Regions from separate parts of the Vagococcus changpingensis genome, predicted to be linked through region 1. Evidence: a T-box and tRNA genes for the amino acid it is inferred to sense, from the RefSeq annotation. Region 1 holds a T-box; the other holds one or more tRNA genes.
The links. A T-box is a leader RNA that pairs with one kind of tRNA and senses whether it is charged. The one in region 1 lies ahead of MN187_RS08505 (valine--tRNA ligase), so its partner is inferred to be a tRNA-Val.
Positions count from the first base shown of each region.

Region 1 (9,702 bases):
GTAAAATCAAATCCGGTACCATGATGACTGGTACATTGGCAGTGAAAGACGCTCGAATGCCATTCAATGAATCTTCTAGCATTATCGTTTCTTCTTTTGGTGTACCTAATATTTCGACAGCTTTTTCAACAATTTCTGGATGTGGTTTAGCATGTGTCACATCATTGCCACTGACAATCCCACTAAACTTATCCATAAATCCAGCTTTGTCTAATAACATATCAATCGCTTCACGGTTATTACTTGAAGCAACGACACACTTTACGCCGTGATTGTTTAAATACGTTAACAATTCTTCCACACCTGGTTTAATCGGTGCTCCCACTGTCGAAAATTCTTCCCATGTACTAGCTCGACTTTCTTTAAAAAATTGGTCAATCTCATCTTGTCTCAACATTGGAAAATCGTTGACATATTTTTGGTAAACTGCCTTCTCACCTAAACCAACTTCAGATTTATAATATTCCTCATCGTAGCCAGGCATCTTGAATTTTTGTGCAATTTCAATATTATTTTTCGAATAGACTGCTTCTGTATCAAAGATTAGGCCGTCCATATCAAAAATAACGCCGCTTATTTTTTTCACACGTCACTCTCCTAATAAAATTTGTCTTACTTGGGAAATAAAATACAATGATCCGGTAATTAAAATCAAATCGTCCCCTGACACTTCTTTCAATGTATCTGATAGTGCTTCTTGCCAGTGATCATATGCTGTTAATCCCATCTCTTCATATAATTCTTTCGTACAAGCTTTTGGGTAATCAAAAGTGGTCACTTTCAAGTCTAGATTATTTACTGACTGCAATAACCCAATCATCCCTTGAATGTCTTTAGTGGTCAACGCCCCAAAAATCGTATGAATTTTTTTATCTGAAAATTCTCGTCTTAGATTGTCTACTAATACTTCCATCGCGTGATCGTTATGCGCCCCATCTAATACAATAAATGGTTCATCAGAAATTTTTTCCATACGACCAGGCCAAAATGCTTGTTGTAATCCTTTTTGATAATCACGATTAGACACTGGTAAATGAAGCATATCAGCCACCTCATTAAATGCTTCAATGGCGACACTTGCATTATCTACTTGGTGTTTTCCAACCATATTTATGGATAATTGTTTTAAATCAACTTTATCTGATTTAAAATGGAATGTTTCTCCCCAATTATCAGTCGGTTGTAAGTATTGACTATCAAAGTCAACCCCATAACGTTTGATTGGAGCATGTAATGAATTTGCTTCTTTACTAATCACATCAAATGCTTCATCTGAAACATTCCCGACAATAACTGGCCTTCCTTCTTTAATAATCCCAGCTTTTTGACTAGCAACTTGTTCAATCGTATCTCCTAAAATATCGACATGGTCTAAACCAATTGTCGTAATTACTGACACAAGTGGAGTCATCACGTTCGTACAGTCAAAACGTCCGCCCAAACCAACTTCAACTAGAACAATGTCAACTTTTTTATCAACAAAATAATCAAACATCATAGCTGTTAATACTTCAAATTCAACAGTATGAGCTAACTCAGGTACCTCATCCATCTTATCCACGATAGGTATCACTTTTTCACATAATTCAACCAACTCTTCATTAGGAATTGGTTGACCGTTAATCGCAATGCGTTCGTTAAATGATTCGATATACGGTGAGGTAAAGGTTCCAACTGTTAAGCCTTGTTGCTCCAACAGGCAACGTAAAAACGTTGTCGTTGAGCCTTTCCCATTTGTTCCACCGATATGAACAATTTTTAACTTATCTTGCGGATTGTCTAATTGTTCTAATAAATAATTGATTCGTGTTAACCCCGGACGAATACCAAACTTTGTGCGTTCATGTATCCATGAAATGATTTCTCCATACTCCATCTTGTACAGCCACCTTTATTTATTTTTTCAAAGAAGCCAGTCTTTCTTTTACAGAGGCTTGTTTTTCTAAGTAATCTTTTTGTTTCTCACGTTCTGCTGCAACAACAGCCTCTGGTGCATTTGAAACAAAACGGTCATTGCTTAATTTCTTCTCAACAAGTGCTACTTCTGACGTCCACTTATCCAACTCTTTTTCCAAACGAGCAATTTCTTCGTCAATATTGATTAAATCTTCTAATGGTAAATAGATTTCAGCTCCAGTAATCACTGCACTCATGGCTAAATCTGGTACATCAAATTCTTCTTTAATTTCTAACACTTCTGGATGACAGAAACGTTCGATATAATTAGTATTTGCTTCAAAGAAGTCTTTAACTGAATCTTTTGATGTTTTGATTAACAATGTAATTGGCTTAGACATTGGTGCACTCACTTCTGAGCGAATATTACGAACTGAGCGGATTAATTCTTTTAATACTTCCATACCTTCTGCCGCTTGTTCATCTGTCCAAACTTCATTGACAGTTGGATAAGCTGCCACTACAATTGATTCACCTTGATGTGGAATTTTTTCCCAAATTTCTTCTGTCACAAATGGCATGATTGGGTGTAGTAAACGTAAAATGTTATCTAATACATGTACTAAAATGCTACGAGTCATTTGTTTTTGTTCTTCATTTTCTCCGTAAAGGACTTCCTTACTCATCTCAATATACCAATCACAGAAATCATCCCAAATAAAGTTGTATAAATGACGACCGGCTTCCCCAAACTCAAAACGGTCAAAGAAGTTCGTTACTTTTTCAATCGTTTCATTTAGTCGAGTTAAAATCCATTTATCTGCAACAGTTTTATCACCATCAAGAGAAATATCATCATATGTCATGCCTTCAACGTTCATTAATACAAAACGAGAGGCATTCCAAATTTTATTAATGAAGTTCCAAGCAGCATCCATTTTTTCATAACTAAAACGCATGTCTTGACCTGGTGTAGAGCCATTTGATAAGAACCAACGCAACGCGTCTGCTCCGTATTGATCAATGACATCCATTGGGTCGATACCATTACCAAGAGATTTACTCATTTTACGTCCATCTTCCGCACGAATTAATCCGTGAATCAACACATTTTCAAATGGTCGTTCTTCAGTAAATTCTAAACTTTGGAAAATCATACGACTTACCCAGAAGAAAATAATGTCATAACCAGTCACTAATGTATTCGTTGGGAAATAACGTTTGAAGTCATGTGACTCCGTATCAGGCCAACCCATTGTTGAAAATGGCCAAAGAGCTGAACTAAACCAAGTATCTAATACATCTTCATCTTGATGCCAGTTTTCAACGTCTTTAGGTGCTTCTTCTCCAACATAAACTTCGCCTGTTTCATTATGATACCAAGCTGGAATACGATGTCCCCACCAAAGTTGACGAGAAATTACCCAGTCATGTACATTTTCCATCCATGTTAAGAATGTCTGATTAAAACGTGGTGGATAAAAATCAACGGCGTCATCTGTTGCTTGGTTTTCAACAGCTTTTTTCGCAAGTGGCGCCATTTTAACAAACCATTGCGTTGATAATCTTGGCTCAACCACGACTCCAGTTCGCTCAGAGTGACCAACACTATGAGTCATTTTTTCAACGCCTTTAAGTAGTCCTAACTCATCTAAATCCTTAATGACTGCTTTACGTGTAGTAAAACGATCCATACCGGCATATTTACCAGCTAAATCATTCATTGTCGCGTCATCATTCATCACGTTAATACGAGGTAAATCATGACGATTACCCACCTCAAAGTCGTTAGGGTCATGGGCTGGTGTAATTTTTACGACACCTGTTCCAAATTCCATATCAACATAATCATCAGCGACAATCGGAATTTCTTTATCCACTAATGGTAAAATCACTGTTTTACCAATTAAATGTTGATAACGTTCATCCTTAGGGTGAACGGCAACAGCTGTGTCCCCAAGCATGGTTTCTGGACGTGTTGTCGCAATTTCTAATTTTCCACTGCCATCAGCTAATGGATAATACATATGATAAAACGCGCCTTCGATGTCTTTATGAATGACTTCGATATCAGATAAAGCGGTTTTTGCTTGTGGGTCCCAATTAATAATGTACTCACCACGATAAATAAGGCCTTTATTATAAAGTGTCACAAACACTTTTTTCACCGCATCAGATAGTCCATCGTCTAAAGTAAATCTCTCTCTTGAATAGTCTAAAGATAATCCTAATTTTGCCCACTGCTCACGAATATGTCCGGCATATTCTTCTTTCCATTCTTTCGTTGTTTCGATGAATTTTTCACGACCTAAATCATATCGTGACACACCTTCACCACGTAATTTTTCTTCAACTTTCGCTTGAGTTGCAATCCCAGCATGGTCCATACCAGGTAACCATAATGTATCAAAGCCTTGCATTCTCTTTTGACGAATAATCATATCTTGCAGTGTCGTATCCCATGCATGACCTAAGTGAAGTTTTCCTGTCACGTTTGGTGGTGGTATGACAATAGAATACGCTGGTGCACTTTCATCCCCACTTGGTTTAAATAAATCTTTTTCTAGCCACTTTTTATAACGCCCTTTTTCAACAGCTTTTGGGTCAAACTTTGGCGCTAAGTTTTGTTGTTCATCTGTCATATACATTTCTCCTTATTTTTTATTTTTCAAAACAAAAAGCCCTAAAGTTATTTCTAACTTTAGGACGATTATCTCGCGGTACCACCTATCTTATAAGCATACGAATACGCTTATCTCTCTAGGTCATATAACGTTGACAATACGGTTCCCACTCCTAGGCTACCTTCATACTTTTAAATGGAAAACCTTTCAGCCAATGGATTTTCTTTCTGCAACATATCCAAGTATTACTCTTCCTATTCTTTATGGTTGTTTATGCCATTCATTTTACCTTGATAGCATCATTTCGTCAAACTTAGATTAACGCTTTTGCAGCTTCTAATGCTTTAACATAATTTGGTTCACTTGATACTTCTGGTACGATTTCTTCATATGTAATGACGCCATCTTTGTCTAACACAAAAATTGAGCGTGCTAAACGATTAATTGATGGAATTAAAATACCATATTCTTTTCCAACCACACCTTCTTCATCTCTTAACATGGTCATGTCAACTGATTCAGCTGCACACCAATTAGCTAATTGTTCTTTTGTGTTATTTGAAATCGTTAAAAAATATACGTCTTTAATTGTTGCTGCTTCTTTATTAAAGTGTTTTGTCTGTAGTGCACAAACACTAGTATCAATATCAGGTACCACACTAATAATAACTGGTTTTCCTTTTAATTCCTCTAATGAGATTACATTATCTGACAAATCTTTTAAACTAAATGTTGGAGCTTTTTCTCCCGCTTTTGGTGGTGTTCCTACTAATTCAACTGGGTTACCTTTTAATAATACTTCCATGTTGACACATCCTTTATTTAACTTTCCTTCATTATAGTGAAATAAAGTTAAATACACAAAATAGATGCTTGGAAAAACTAGATTAAATCAAGGTTTGCATGATTGTAATTTTCATCATAATAGATCAACGTTTGTAACTCCGTCGTTAAATCAATGTATTGCACTTGAACATGTGAGGGAACTTTTAACCGCTTAGGAGCAAAATTTAAAATAGCCGTCACTCCAGCTTCAACAACCTCATCAATTACTTGTTGTGCTTTGCTACTAGGCACAGTCATAATAACTGTTGTAATACCTTCTTTTTTTACAATGTTTTTTAACTCACTCATATCTTTTACAACAATTCCATTAATTTTTTCACCAACAATTTCAGGATTTGCATCAAATGCCGCCACAATATTTAAATTTGTATCTCGTCTAAAATTATTTTTTATTAATGCTTTACCTAAATTTCCAGATCCAACTAATGCAATGCGTTTTTCAATATCTGTTTTTAATATCTCACTAAAAACTTCTATTAAGTATGGCACATCATAACCATAGCCACTTCGTCCCAACTCCCCAAAGTGAGAAAAATCTCGCCTAATAGTTGCTGATGGAATTTGAATCATTTTACTAAACTCGTTTGATTTAATACGTTTTACACCTGTTTCATCTAATGTTTTTAAATACCTAAAATAAAGTGGAATACGTTTTGTTGTTGCTTTAGGGACCATTTTCATATTTTTGTGTTCTTCCACAGTCCATCCCTCCTAAAGAATTGTGATTATTTTCACATTTAGTGTATCATTTTTCACAATCTTTTTCAATGACTATCCAGCAATATTATTCCAAACCTTGTTCAGTATTTTCGATATTTTTCATTAATATACTATCTATTGAACGTTTAATAGCTTCTAATCGATTATTTTCAATAACGTCATCTACAATAATTACATTCTCTAAGTCGTGATAAAAGAGGTGGTTCGTTATCACCATATCTACTTTATTCAAAGAATCTCTTGTTTCTTTACTATTAAATAATGTCTTTTCATATTCTAATCCTACAATTTTAATTTTAGCTTGAAATGTTCAATTTTAAAATATAGCTTAAAATCTTGGCATGATTTTTCTCTAAAGTTGTCGAGACCACGATTGAAACAGCTTTAATTTTAGTAAGACTCTCAAATACCTTATAATTACAATACCTAAAGGCTCGACTAATCAATAAAGGGGCATAAAAACGAATCCAAGGAGTATTTATTTCTAATTCTTTTAAACTCTGGGATACAATATCATAAAAAATTGGATACTGTAATTTAATAGATTTATCATTTAATTCACTTCATAAATTAACCAAATTTAGTTGATAAAGATAGACATCATTTATAAAAGAAACGTAGGCTAATTCTTTTTTATTTCCTCCTGATGAGCATTGTGACGATCTAAAGCAACGACTGTTGCTGTTGTACTTAATCTTAAAATAGCAACTAAAATAGCTGCTATACTCAATCGTTTTTTAACGACTATTTTCCCAGTTTTTATGACGTTAGTTGAACAGATGGACTGACTAGATGATTGTCTATGTTTTCTTTTTTTACGTTTCTTTTTTAATTTTATATTATTTAAATTTTCTGGTTGTATTTTATTAGTCATCCTTATATGCCCCTTTTTTGAATTTATTGTTACTTACAAAATGAGTATATGATGCTTTTAATTTGTTTAATGTTCAAAAATAACTAAAAAGGTAACCAAAAATTGACTAAAAATAAAAGTCCAGCTCATTTATCACCAATGAATCTTATTGTACACAAGTTTCTAATTTATCCCATATTAGTATCGTCATCTTTTATTTTATTGAAACAAAATTTTGACCTATTTATAATCATGTTGTCTATACTTATGAATTTTTCACAAACTATCTCATTAAGATCAAAATAAAAAGAGTTAGTAACGTTTAGCTCCTAACTCTTTTTATTTTATACTATTTGACAAAATTAACTCATTTCCTGTTCAATTTTTTCTAACCATTTTGTTGTTCCCTTATTTATCAACTCATAAGTTAAATCAAAATCTCCGGTGTAATAAGGATCTGGTATCATTTTTTTATCCAATCCAACTTCTTCTGATAATAATAAATGAATTTTATATAATGATTCAATATCAGGTGATAATCCTTCTAAATCTCGAATATTATTTTCATCCATTCCTATAATGTAATCAAACTGATGAAAATCATCAGAAGAAATTTTTTGAGCATGTAATCCCTCACATGATAAACCGACTTCTTTCAATTTCTCTTGTGTGCCTTTATGTGGAGCGTCTCCATCATTCCAGCTCCCAGTTGCTCTGGAAGAAACCTCAATAACATCAGACAACCCTTTATTTTTTACCTTATCTTTAAATATTACCTCTGCCATAGGTGAACGACAAATATTACCTAAACAAACAAATAATACTTTTTTCATCCTTTGTCCCCCTTATTCAAAAATAAAAAGCCTTAGGTCTACTAGGCTCTATATCTTTCTTATCCTATTAATTCTTCTTCATTTTCATGAAATAATACTTCTACTGAATGTGTTAAAATATCTGTATAACTATACGACACACGTTCAAAAGCATTTTCATCTTGATCTAGTTGTACAATAAAAACTGATGGATATAACTCAGCTAATACTCCATGACGCTCAGTCTGCTTTTTACGACCCGTTTGAGCGACTAACTTTATTCTACTACCGACTTTATGTTCTAATTCTTCTTTTATGGTGGAGATACTTAAAGACATTTTATTCACCTCTTACGTCAAGTATATCATAGACGAACAAAAAAGACAAATTTTACCATAATCGTTTTTATTTATCAATAGTATTTTCATTTTTTCAAAGAATAATTAAACATTTTTAATAAGAGAGATAAGCACTTTTATATTTTTATGAGTTAATATAGTGATGAACAAACTTTTTCTTAATTCGAGTTAAGGCCCTTTTTTCTTTTAACATCTTACATTCCTGTTCTAATGTATATTTTACGAACACTTGACGTTCATAATCAGATAATGATTCTGCAAAAAGAAACACATTTTCTTTATAAAATATATATTTGATGGTTTCTAGTGGGCGATTTTCAATCACATGAGATACCATGTCAATATCCCCTCCACAAGTGATGCACTCTTTATCTACTCTTCTTTTATGAGCTTCTTGTCTCCTTATCAATGAAAATATATGATTTTTAAAATTCATTCGAAAGTAACTACCAAACGTTGCTCCTCGTTTAACATCATATGTTTGTAAGGACTTGAAACATACGATTCTTCCTTCTTGCAACCAATCATCTGTCTCATAATGGTATAAATGATATACTTTCTTCGAACGATAAACAATAGGTTTGTATGTTTCAAAAATATAGTCAAACGAATAGGAACATCCCTTTACGGCACGTTCCTTTAATAAGTCAAAAATATCTTCTCTCATAATCATAAATCTCCTTATTCTTTTGAAAGCGTTATCTCTCCTCCTTGTTATTATAACACCCCTTTTTTTATAATAATTTGTTATTTTTATTAAAAAAATATGAATTTTTTGTTATCATTTAGATATTTTTAGAGCTATTCATCCATATTATTCCTCTATTTTTTTTATTTCATAACTTAATGTATTATTAACTGAATCATGCTTAATAGTTATTTTTTCATTTGTCTCACTAAATGGACCAATTGTAAATATTTCATACTGATCATCTAAAATCTCAGCATCTTTAAAGTAATTTGAAAAAACGTCACGAAATCGTTGCATTTTAGATAATTTCGCCATTGCTTTTTCATGTGCCATGGACAATTTATATCCACTATCCAGATATTCTTTAATCAGTTCTACTTTAATAATCTCACTTAGCTTATATGACCTTGGGCTATTAGGATCCGGCTGAATGGATTGGATGTATCCTTTTTTTTCCCAATATCTTAACTGTCTAGTCGTTGTCTCAGTTTTTTTTGTTAATTCACTGATTCCCATACGAATATCTTCTTGTTCTATCCAGTCTTTAAATTTAGATACCATAATAATTACCCTACTTTCCATAAAAAGGTTAACTACATCAATATACACGCACTTAACAGATGTGTCAACATTGTTGACAATGGCGTCAGAGACGTGTATATTGTTTTACTGTTATAAAAATAATTTTTAGGAGGATTATTATATGGAAAACTTACAACCCGTTGATATTCATGGGAACACATATAAACGCAGCTTACTCGTTTCGGTACTTTTAATTGGAACTTTCTGTACTGTTTTAAATCAAACTTTACTAACAACAGCCTTTCCAACTTTAATGAAAGAATTCGATGTATCTGCTGCTACCATTCAATGGCTCACAACTGGATTTTTATTAGTTAAT
Region 1 is NZ_CP093384.1:1,762,768-1,772,469, forward strand. Features, by position in the region: gene MN187_RS08495 (HAD family hydrolase) at 1-586, opposite strand, end outside; gene MN187_RS08500 (bifunctional folylpolyglutamate synthase/dihydrofolate synthase) at 590-1,876, opposite strand; gene MN187_RS08505 (valine--tRNA ligase) at 1,896-4,538, opposite strand; T-box leader at 4,596-4,791, opposite strand; gene tpx (thiol peroxidase) at 4,834-5,325, opposite strand; gene MN187_RS08515 (redox-sensing transcriptional repressor Rex) at 5,403-6,047, opposite strand; gene MN187_RS08520 (hypothetical protein) at 6,151-6,318, opposite strand; gene MN187_RS08525 (hypothetical protein) at 6,709-6,960, opposite strand; gene MN187_RS08530 (low molecular weight protein-tyrosine-phosphatase) at 7,302-7,772, opposite strand; gene MN187_RS08535 (Veg family protein) at 7,832-8,089, opposite strand; gene MN187_RS08540 (sigma-70 family RNA polymerase sigma factor) at 8,235-8,777, opposite strand; gene MN187_RS08545 (MerR family transcriptional regulator) at 8,925-9,362, opposite strand; gene MN187_RS08550 (MDR family MFS transporter) at 9,505-9,702, shown strand, end outside.

Region 2 (9,702 bases), 220 kb from region 1:
CTAATAAAAAAGCTATGGAGAAGGAGGGATTTGAACCCTCGCGCCAGTTACCCGACCTATACCCTTAGCAGGGGCACCTCTTCAGCCACTTGAGTACTTCTCCAAAAAATTTAAAACTAATGGGCCTAAATGGACTCGAACCATCGACCTCACGCTTATCAGGCGTGCGCTCTAACCAGCTGAGCTATAGGCCCTATTTAATTCTAAAGCGGGTGACGAGAATCGAACTCGCGACAACAGCTTGGAAGGCTGTAGTTTTACCACTAAACTACACCCGCTAATATAAAAGAACGGTCCCGACGGGAATCGAACCCGCGATCTCCTGCGTGACAGGCAGGCATGTTAACCCCTACACCACGGAACCTAATTGCGGAGACAGGATTTGAACCTGTGACCTTCGGGTTATGAGCCCGACGAGCTACCTAACTGCTCCACTCCGCGATATTAATAAGGAGGATAAGGGATTCGAACCCTTGCGTGCTTTTACACACCTGACGGTTTTCAAGACCGTTCCCTTCAGCCGGACTTGGGTAATCCTCCATAATAAAATATGACCCGTACGGGACTCGAACCCGTGTTACCGCCGTGAAAGGGCGGTGTCTTAACCGCTTGACCAACGGGCCAAAAATACTACTTAAAACTAATGGGCCTAAATGGACTCGAACCATCGACCTCACGCTTATCAGGCGTGCGCTCTAACCAGCTGAGCTATAGGCCCTATTTAATTCTAAAGCGGGTGACGAGAATCGAACTCGCGACAACAGCTTGGAAGGCTGTAGTTTTACCACTAAACTACACCCGCTAATATAAATGGCGCAAGACAGAATCGAACTGCCGACACACGGAGCTTCAATCCGTTGCTCTACCAACTGAGCTACTGCGCCATTAAATACGGTCCCGACGGGAATCGAACCCGCGATCTCCTGCGTGACAGGCAGGCATGTTAACCCCTACACCACGGAACCTAATTGCGGAGACAGGATTTGAACCTGTGACCTTCGGGTTATGAGCCCGACGAGCTACCTAACTGCTCCACTCCGCGATATTAATAAGGAGGATAAGGGATTCGAACCCTTGCGTGCTTTGACACACCTGACGGTTTTCAAGACCGTTCCCTTCAGCCGGACTTGGGTAATCCTCCATAATAAAAATAACTTTCAATGGACCTTGTAGGACTCGAACCTACGACCGCCCGGTTATGAGCCGGGAGCTCTAACCAACTGAGCTAAAGGTCCAAAGGTCGAAAATTTATCGCGGCGGAGGGGATCGAACCCCCGACCTCCCGGGTATGAACCGGACGCTCTAGCCAGCTGAGCTACACCGCGAAATAAACAATTACTATAAAATATAAGTAATTAAACGCGCCCAAGAGGAGTCGAACCCCTAACCTTCTGATCCGTAGTCAGACACTCTATCCAGTTGAGCTATGGGCGCTATTAATGATGCCGAGGACCGGAATCGAACCGGTACGGTGATCACTCACCGCAGGATTTTAAGTCCTGTGCGTCTGCCAGTTCCGCCACCCCGGCTAGAACTTATGAAAAGCGGAAGACGGGGTTCGAACCCGCGACCCCCACCTTGGCAAGGTGATGTTCTACCACTGAACTACTTCCGCTTATAGATGCCGGCTAAAGGACTTGAACCCTCGACCCTCTGATTACAAATCAGATGCTCTACCAACTGAGCTAAGCCGGCAAATATAAATGCGGGTGAAGGGACTTGAACCCCCACGCCGTTAAGCGCTAGATCCTAAATCTAGTGCGTCTGCCAATTCCGCCACACCCGCATATATGACCCGTACTGGGCTCGAACCAGTGACCCTCTGATTAAAAGTCAGATGCTCTACCAACTGAGCTAACGAGTCAAAAATGTATGGAGGTTAACGGGATCGAACCGCTGACCCCCTGCTTGTAAGGCAGGTGCTCTCCCAGCTGAGCTAAACCTCCATCAATACAAAAAGCACGGCAACGTCCTACTCTCACAAAGGGAAACCCTTCACTACCCTCGGCGCTAAGAAACTTAACTTCTGTGTTCGGCATGGTTACAGGTGTATCCTTCTTGCCATCGTCACCGCACTTATATGTTTTTTATTGAGTGATGATTCACTCAAAACTGGATGTTAAGTTAGTATCAATATAATGGTCCACCGCTATCTTGGTTAAGTCCTCGACCGATTAGTACTAGTCCGCTCCATACATCACTGTACTTCCACTTCTAGCCTATCTACCTGATCATCTTTCAGGGGTCTTACTTCCTTAAAGGAATGGGAAATCTCATCTTGAGGGGGGCTTCACGCTTAGATGCTTTCAGCGTTTATCCCGTCCATACATAGCTACCCAGCAATGCCCTTGGCAGAACAACTGGTACACCAGAGGTATGTCCATCCCGGTCCTCTCGTACTAAGGACAGCTCCTCTCAAATTTCCAACGCCCGCGACGGATAGGGACCGAACTGTCTCACGACGTTCTGAACCCAGCTCGCGTGCCGCTTTAATGGGCGAACAGCCCAACCCTTGGGACCGACTACAGCCCCAGGATGCGACGAGCCGACATCGAGGTGCCAAACCTCCCCGTCGATGTGAACTCTTGGGGAGATAAGCCTGTTATCCCCAGGGTAGCTTTTATCCGTTGAGCGATGGCCCTTCCATGCGGAACCACCGGATCACTAAGCCCGACTTTCGTCCCTGCTCGAGTTGTAACTCTCGCAGTCAAGCTCCCTTCTGCCTTTGCACTCTACGAATGATTTCCAACCATTCTGAGGGAACCTTTGGGCGCCTCCGTTACCTTTTGGGAGGCGACCGCCCCAGTCAAACTGTCCATCTGACACTGTCTCCCACCACGATAAGTGGTGCGGGTTAGAATGGTCATAACACAAGGGTAGTATCCCACCAGCGCCTCCATCGAAACTAGCGTTCCGATTTCTACGGCTCCTACCTATCCTGTACATGTGTTACAAACATTCAATATCAAACTACAGTAAAGCTCCATGGGGTCTTTCCGTCCTGTCGCGGGTAACCTGCATCTTCACAGGTACTAAAATTTCACCGAGTCTCTCGTTGAGACAGTGCCCAAATCGTTACGCCTTTCGTGCGGGTCGGAACTTACCCGACAAGGAATTTCGCTACCTTAGGACCGTTATAGTTACGGCCGCCGTTTACTGGGGCTTCAATTTTGAGCTTCGCTATTGCTAACCCATCCTCTTAACCTTCCAGCACCGGGCAGGCGTCAGCCCCTATACGTCATCTTTCGATTTTGCAGAGACCTGTGTTTTTGATAAACAGTCGCTTGGGCCTATTCACTGCGGCTGAACTTGCGTTCAGCACCCCTTCTCCCGAAGTTACGGGGTCATTTTGCCGAGTTCCTTAACGAGAGTTCTCTCGCTCACCTTAGGATTCTCTCCTCGACTACCTGTGTCGGTTTGCGGTACGGTCATTTGTTTCTAACTAGAAGCTTTTCTTGACAGTGTGACATTGAGACTTCGGTACTCTATTTCCCTACTCATCACAACTTGTTCTTAAAGATAAAAGCATTTGACTCTTATCAAAACTTGTTGCTTGAACGTGCACTTCCAGTCGCACGATCTCATAGCCTCCTGTGTCCCTCCATTGTTCAAACAAAACAAACGAGTACAGGAATCTCAACCTGTTGTCCTCGCCTACGCCTATCGGCCTCAGCTTAGGTCCCGACTAACCCTGGGAGGACGAGCCTTCCCCAGGAAACCTTAGTCATTCGGTGGACAGGATTCTCACCTGTCTTTCGCTACTCATACCGGCATTCTCACTTCTAAGCGCTCCACCAGTCCTTACGATCCAGCTTCAACGCCCTTAGAACGCTCTCCTACCATAGAACCAAAGGTTCTATCCACAGCTTCGGTAACATGTTTAGCCCCGGTACATTTTCGGCGCAAGGGCACTCGACTAGTGAGCTATTACGCACTCTTTAAATGGTGGCTGCTTCTGAGCCAACATCCTAGTTGTTTGTGCACCCTCACATCCTTTTCCACTTAACATGTATTTTGGGACCTTAGCTGGTGGTCTGGGCTGTTTCCCTTTCGACAATGGATCTTATCACTCACTGTCTGACTCCCGGATATAAATGAATGGCATTCGGAGTTTTATCTGAATTCGGTAACCCAAGACGGGCCCCTAGTCCAAACAGTGCTCTACCTCCATCATTCTCAAATCCGAGGCTAGCCCTAAAGCTATTTCGGAGAGAACCAGCTATCTCCAAGTTCGTTTGGAATTTCTCCGCTACCCACACCTCATCCCCGCACTTTTCAACGTACGTGGGTTCGGTCCTCCAGTGCGTTTTACCACACCTTCAACCTGGACATGGGTAGGTCACATGGTTTCGGGTCTACGACAACATACTCATTCGCCCTATTCAGACTCGCTTTCGCTACGGCTCCGCTTCTTCAGCTTAACCTCGCATGCTATCGTAACTCGCCGGTTCATTCTGCAAAAGGCACGCTATCACCCATTAACGGGCTCTAACTTCTTGTAAGCACACGGTTTCAGGTTCTATTTCACTCCCCTTCCGGGTGCTTTTCACCTTTCCTCACGGTACTGGTTCACTATCGGTCACTAGAGAGTATTTAGCCTTGGGAGATGGTCCTCCCGGATTCCGACGGAATTTCTCGTGTTCCGCCGTACTCAGGATACTCATAGGTGTGTTGTCAATTTCATCTACGGGGCTTTTACCCACTACGGCTGACCTTTCCAGATCGATTCGACTATCCACAACAGCTACCACAATTGAGTCCTACAACCCCAATAAGCAAGCTTATTGGTTTGGGCTGTTTCCGTTTCGCTCGCCGCTACTAAGGAAATCGATTTTTCTTTCTCTTCCTGCAGGTACTTAGATGTTTCAGTTCTCTGCGTCTACCTTCTAATAGCTATGTATTCACTACTAGATAATATCCTATAAAAGATACTGGGTTCCCCCATTCGGAAATCTCCGGATCATAGCTTACTTACAGCTCCCCGAAGCATATCGGTGTTAGTCCCGTCCTTCATCGGCTTCTAGTGCCAAGGCATCCACCGTGCGCCCTTATTCACTTAACCTTTTCTAACCTTACGGTTAGCTTTTTTTCATTAACTATTAACTAGCGATAGATAATAGTTAATACATTTCACAGTTCTTTAAAAGAAACTGTTCAACGCGGTGTTCTCGGTTTATGTTGATGTCTAACTTCAACTATCCAGTTTTCAATGAACAATCTATATGATGATTTCTCATCAATGGAGCCTAGCGGGATCGAACCGCTGACCTCCTGCGTGCAAGGCAGGCGCTCTCCCAGCTGAGCTAAGGCCCCTATTTAAGAGTAGACCTCTCAAAACTGAACAAAGTAAAACGTAATGTGTTTTCCGTAATTATCCTTAGAAAGGAGGTGATCCAGCCGCACCTTCCGATACGGCTACCTTGTTACGACTTCACCCCAATCATCTATCCCACCTTAGGCGGCTGGCTCCAAAAGGTTACCTCACCGACTTTGGGTGTTACAAACTCTCGTGGTGTGACGGGCGGTGTGTACAAGGCCCGGGAACGTATTCACCGTGGCATGCTGATCCACGATTACTAGCGATTCCGGCTTCATGTAGGCGAGTTGCAGCCTACAATCCGAACTGAGAACAGCTTTAAGAGATTAGCTAAACCTCGCGGTCTCGCAACTCATTGTACTGTCCATTGTAGCACGTGTGTAGCCCAGGTCATAAGGGGCATGATGATTTGACGTCATCCCCACCTTCCTCCGGTTTGTCACCGGCAGTCTCGCTAGAGTGCCCAACTAAATGATGGCAACTAACAATAAGGGTTGCGCTCGTTGCGGGACTTAACCCAACATCTCACGACACGAGCTGACGACAACCATGCACCACCTGTCACTTTGTCCCCGAAGGGAAAGCTCTATCTCTAGAGTGGTCAAAGGATGTCAAGACCTGGTAAGGTTCTTCGCGTTGCTTCGAATTAAACCACATGCTCCACCGCTTGTGCGGGCCCCCGTCAATTCCTTTGAGTTTCAGCCTTGCGGCCGTACTCCCCAGGCGGAGTGCTTAATGCGTTAACTGCAGCACTGAAGGGCGGAAACCCTCCAACACTTAGCACTCATCGTTTACGGCGTGGACTACCAGGGTATCTAATCCTGTTTGCTCCCCACGCTTTCGAGCCTCAGCGTCAGTTACAGACCAGAGAGTCGCCTTCGCCACTGGTGTTCCTCCATATATCTACGCATTTCACCGCTACACATGGAATTCCACTCTCCTCTTCTGCACTCAAGTCCTCCAGTTTCCAATGACCTTCCTCGGTTGAGCCGAGGGCTTTCACATCAGACTTAAAAGACCGCCTGCGCTCGCTTTACGCCCAATAAATCCGGACAACGCTTGCCACCTACGTATTACCGCGGCTGCTGGCACGTAGTTAGCCGTGGCTTTCTGGTTAGATACCGTCAAGGTGATAACAGTTACTCTATCACTTGTTCTTCTCTAACAACAGAGTTTTACGATCCGAAAACCTTCTTCACTCACGCGGCGTTGCTCGGTCAGACTTTCGTCCATTGCCGAAGATTCCCTACTGCTGCCTCCCGTAGGAGTCTGGGCCGTGTCTCAGTCCCAGTGTGGCCGATCACCCTCTCAGGTCGGCTATGCATCATGGTCTTGGTAGGCCGTTACCCCACCAACTAACTAATGCACCGCGGGCCCATCCACCAGTGACACCGAAGCGTCTTTCATACTTTCGCCATGCGGCAAAAGCAATTATGCGGTATTAGCACCTGTTTCCAAGTGTTATCCCCCTCTGGTGGGCAGGTTGCCCACGTGTTACTCACCCGTCCGCCACTCACTTCTTTTCGGTGGAGCAAGCTCCGGTGAAAAGAAGTGCGTTCGACTTGCATGTATTAGGCACGCCGCCAGCGTTCGTCCTGAGCCAGGATCAAACTCTCAATAAAAAGTTGATAACATCTTGCGATGTTTAGCTCATTTGTTTTAAAAACTTGCTAGCGAATTGTATTCACTAAATATGGTTTGTTTCTACATAGTAGAAACGCCCTACACATTTGGTTCGTCTTACTTTGTTCAGTTTTCAAAGGTCTAAACTTTGTTGTCGTAACAACTTTTATATCATAACAAGTTGTCATCTTATTGTCAACACTTTTTAATTTTTTTTGAGAAAAATCTCAAAATCGGGAAGACAGGATTCGAACCTGCGACCCCTTGGTCCCAAACCAAGTGCTCTACCAAGCTGAGCTACTTCCCGTATTAAATTAAACGCGCCCAAGAGGAGTCGAACCCCTAACCTTCTGATCCGTAGTCAGACACTCTATCCAGTTGAGCTATGGGCGCTATTAATGATGCCGAGGACCGGAATCGAACCGGTACGGTGATCACTCACCGCAGGATTTTAAGTCCTGTGCGTCTGCCAGTTCCGCCACCCCGGCTAGAACTTATGAAAAGCGGAAGACGGGGTTCGAACCCGCGACCCCCACCTTGGCAAGGTGATGTTCTACCACTGAACTACTTCCGCTTATAGATGCCGGCTAAAGGACTTGAACCCTCGACCCTCTGATTACAAATCAGATGCTCTACCAACTGAGCTAAGCCGGCATGTTCTATCAATACGAATTTTAAACAACAAAAAAATACTAACTTTCGTATTATGGCTTAATATAGTAATGACCCGTACTGGGCTCGAACCAGTGACCCTCTGATTAAAAGTCAGATGCTCTACCAACTGAGCTAACGAGTCAAAAATGTATGGAGGTTAACGGGATCGAACCGCTGACCCCCTGCTTGTAAGGCAGGTGCTCTCCCAGCTGAGCTAAACCTCCATCAATACAAAAAGCACGGCAACGTCCTACTCTCACAAAGGGAAACCCTTCACTACCCTCGGCGCTAAGAAGCTTAACTTCTGTGTTCGGCATGGTTACAGGTGTATCCTTCTTGCCATCGTCACCGCACTTATATGCTTTTTATTGAGTGATGATTCACTCAAAACTGGATGTTAAGTTAGTATCAATATAATTGTCCACCGTTATCTTGGTTAAGTCCTCGACCGATTAGTACTAGTCCGCTCCATACATCACTGTACTTCCACTTCTAGCCTATCTACCTGATCATCTTTCAGGGGTCTTACTTCCTTAAAGGAATGGGAAATCTCATCTTGAGGGGGGCTTCACGCTTAGATGCTTTCAGCGTTTATCCCGTCCATACATAGCTACCCAGCAATGCCCTTGGCAGAACAACTGGTACACCAGAGGTATGTCCATCCCGGTCCTCTCGTACTAAGGACAGCTCCTCTCAAATTTCCAACGCCCGCGACGGATAGGGACCGAACTGTCTCACGACGTTCTGAACCCAGCTCGCGTGCCGCTTTAATGGGCGAACAGCCCAACCCTTGGGACCGACTACAGCCCCAGGATGCGACGAGCCGACATCGAGGTGCCAAACCTCCCCGTCGATGTGAACTCTTGGGGGAGATAAGCCTGTTATCCCCAGGGTAGCTTTTATCCGTTGAGCGATGGCCCTTCCATGCGGAACCACCGGATCACTAAGCCCGACTTTCGTCCCTGCTCGAGTTGTAACTCTCGCAGTCAAGCTCCCTTCTGCCTTTGCACTCTACGAATGATTTCCAACCATTCTGAGGGAACCTTTGGGCGCCTCCGTTACCTTTTGGGAGGCGACCGCCCCAGTCAAACTGTCCATCTGACACTGTCTCCCACCACGATAAGTGGTGCGGGTTAGAATGGTCATAACACAAGGGTAGTATCCCACCAGCGCCTCCATCGAAACTAGCGTTCCGATTTCTACGGCTCCTACCTATCCTGTACATGTGTTACAAACATTCAATATCAAACTACAGTAAAGCTCCATGGGGTCTTTCCGTCCTGTCGCGGGTAACCTGCATCTTCACAGGTACTAAAATTTCACCGAGTCTCTCGTTGAGACAGTGCCCAAATCGTTACGCCTTTCGTGCGGGTCGGAACTTACCCGACAAGGAATTTCGCTACCTTAGGACCGTTATAGTTACGGCCGCCGTTTACTGGGGCTTCAATTTTGAGCTTCGCTATTGCTAACCCATCCTCTTAACCTTCCAGCACCGGGCAGGCGTCAGCCCCTATACGTCATCTTTCGATTTTGCAGAGACCTGTGTTTTTGATAAACAGTCGCTTGGGCCTATTCACTGCGGCTGAACTTGCGTTCAGCACCCCTTCTCCCGAAGTTACGGGGTCATTTTGCCGAGTTCCTTAACGAGAGTTCTCTCGCTCACCTTAGGATTCTCTCCTCGACTACCTGTGTCGGTTTGCGGTACGGGTCATTTGTTTCTAACTAGAAGCTTTTCTTGACAGTGTGACATTGAGACTTCGGTACTCTATTTCCCTACTCATCACAACTTGTTCTTAAAGATAAAAGCATTTGACTCTTATCAAAACTTGTTGCTTGAACGTGCACTTCCAGTCGCACGATCTCATAGCCTCCTGTGTCCCTCCATTGTTCAAACAAAACAAACGAGTACAGGAATCTCAACCTGTTGTCCATCGCCTACGCCTATCGGCCTCAGCTTAGGTCCCGACTAACCCTGGGAGGACGAGCCTTCCCCAGGAAACCTTAGTCATTCGGTGGACAGGATTCTCACCTGTCTTTCGCTACTCATACCGGCATTCTCACTTCTAAGCGCTCCACCAGTCCTTACGATCCAGCTTCAACGCCCTTAG
Region 2 is NZ_CP093384.1:1,985,654-1,995,355, forward strand. Features, by position in the region: tRNA gene MN187_RS09620 (tRNA-Glu) at 1-1, opposite strand, end outside; tRNA gene MN187_RS09625 (tRNA-Ser) at 16-103, opposite strand; tRNA gene MN187_RS09630 (tRNA-Ile) at 121-194, opposite strand; tRNA gene MN187_RS09635 (tRNA-Gly) at 208-278, opposite strand; tRNA gene MN187_RS09640 (tRNA-Asp) at 292-364, opposite strand; tRNA gene MN187_RS09645 (tRNA-Met) at 368-441, opposite strand; tRNA gene MN187_RS09650 (tRNA-Ser) at 451-540, opposite strand; tRNA gene MN187_RS09655 (tRNA-Glu) at 552-623, opposite strand; tRNA gene MN187_RS09660 (tRNA-Ile) at 645-718, opposite strand; tRNA gene MN187_RS09665 (tRNA-Gly) at 732-802, opposite strand; tRNA gene MN187_RS09670 (tRNA-Phe) at 812-884, opposite strand; tRNA gene MN187_RS09675 (tRNA-Asp) at 893-965, opposite strand; tRNA gene MN187_RS09680 (tRNA-Met) at 969-1,042, opposite strand; tRNA gene MN187_RS09685 (tRNA-Ser) at 1,052-1,141, opposite strand; tRNA gene MN187_RS09690 (tRNA-Ile) at 1,162-1,235, opposite strand; tRNA gene MN187_RS09695 (tRNA-Met) at 1,252-1,325, opposite strand; tRNA gene MN187_RS09700 (tRNA-Arg) at 1,361-1,434, opposite strand; tRNA gene MN187_RS09705 (tRNA-Leu) at 1,444-1,529, opposite strand; tRNA gene MN187_RS09710 (tRNA-Gly) at 1,544-1,615, opposite strand; tRNA gene MN187_RS09715 (tRNA-Thr) at 1,623-1,695, opposite strand; tRNA gene MN187_RS09720 (tRNA-Leu) at 1,705-1,786, opposite strand; tRNA gene MN187_RS09725 (tRNA-Lys) at 1,792-1,864, opposite strand; tRNA gene MN187_RS09730 (tRNA-Val) at 1,874-1,946, opposite strand; rRNA gene rrf (5S ribosomal RNA) at 1,960-2,075, opposite strand; rRNA gene MN187_RS09740 (23S ribosomal RNA) at 2,155-5,062, opposite strand; tRNA gene MN187_RS09745 (tRNA-Ala) at 5,241-5,313, opposite strand; rRNA gene MN187_RS09750 (16S ribosomal RNA) at 5,382-6,939, opposite strand; tRNA gene MN187_RS09755 (tRNA-Pro) at 7,174-7,247, opposite strand; tRNA gene MN187_RS09760 (tRNA-Arg) at 7,260-7,333, opposite strand; tRNA gene MN187_RS09765 (tRNA-Leu) at 7,343-7,428, opposite strand; tRNA gene MN187_RS09770 (tRNA-Gly) at 7,443-7,514, opposite strand; tRNA gene MN187_RS09775 (tRNA-Thr) at 7,522-7,594, opposite strand; tRNA gene MN187_RS09780 (tRNA-Lys) at 7,664-7,736, opposite strand; tRNA gene MN187_RS09785 (tRNA-Val) at 7,746-7,818, opposite strand; rRNA gene rrf (5S ribosomal RNA) at 7,832-7,947, opposite strand; rRNA gene MN187_RS09795 (23S ribosomal RNA) at 8,027-9,702, opposite strand, start outside.
Region 2: it encodes a tRNA-Val, which carries the amino acid that the T-box ahead of MN187_RS08505 (valine--tRNA ligase) is inferred to sense. The anticodon was not compared.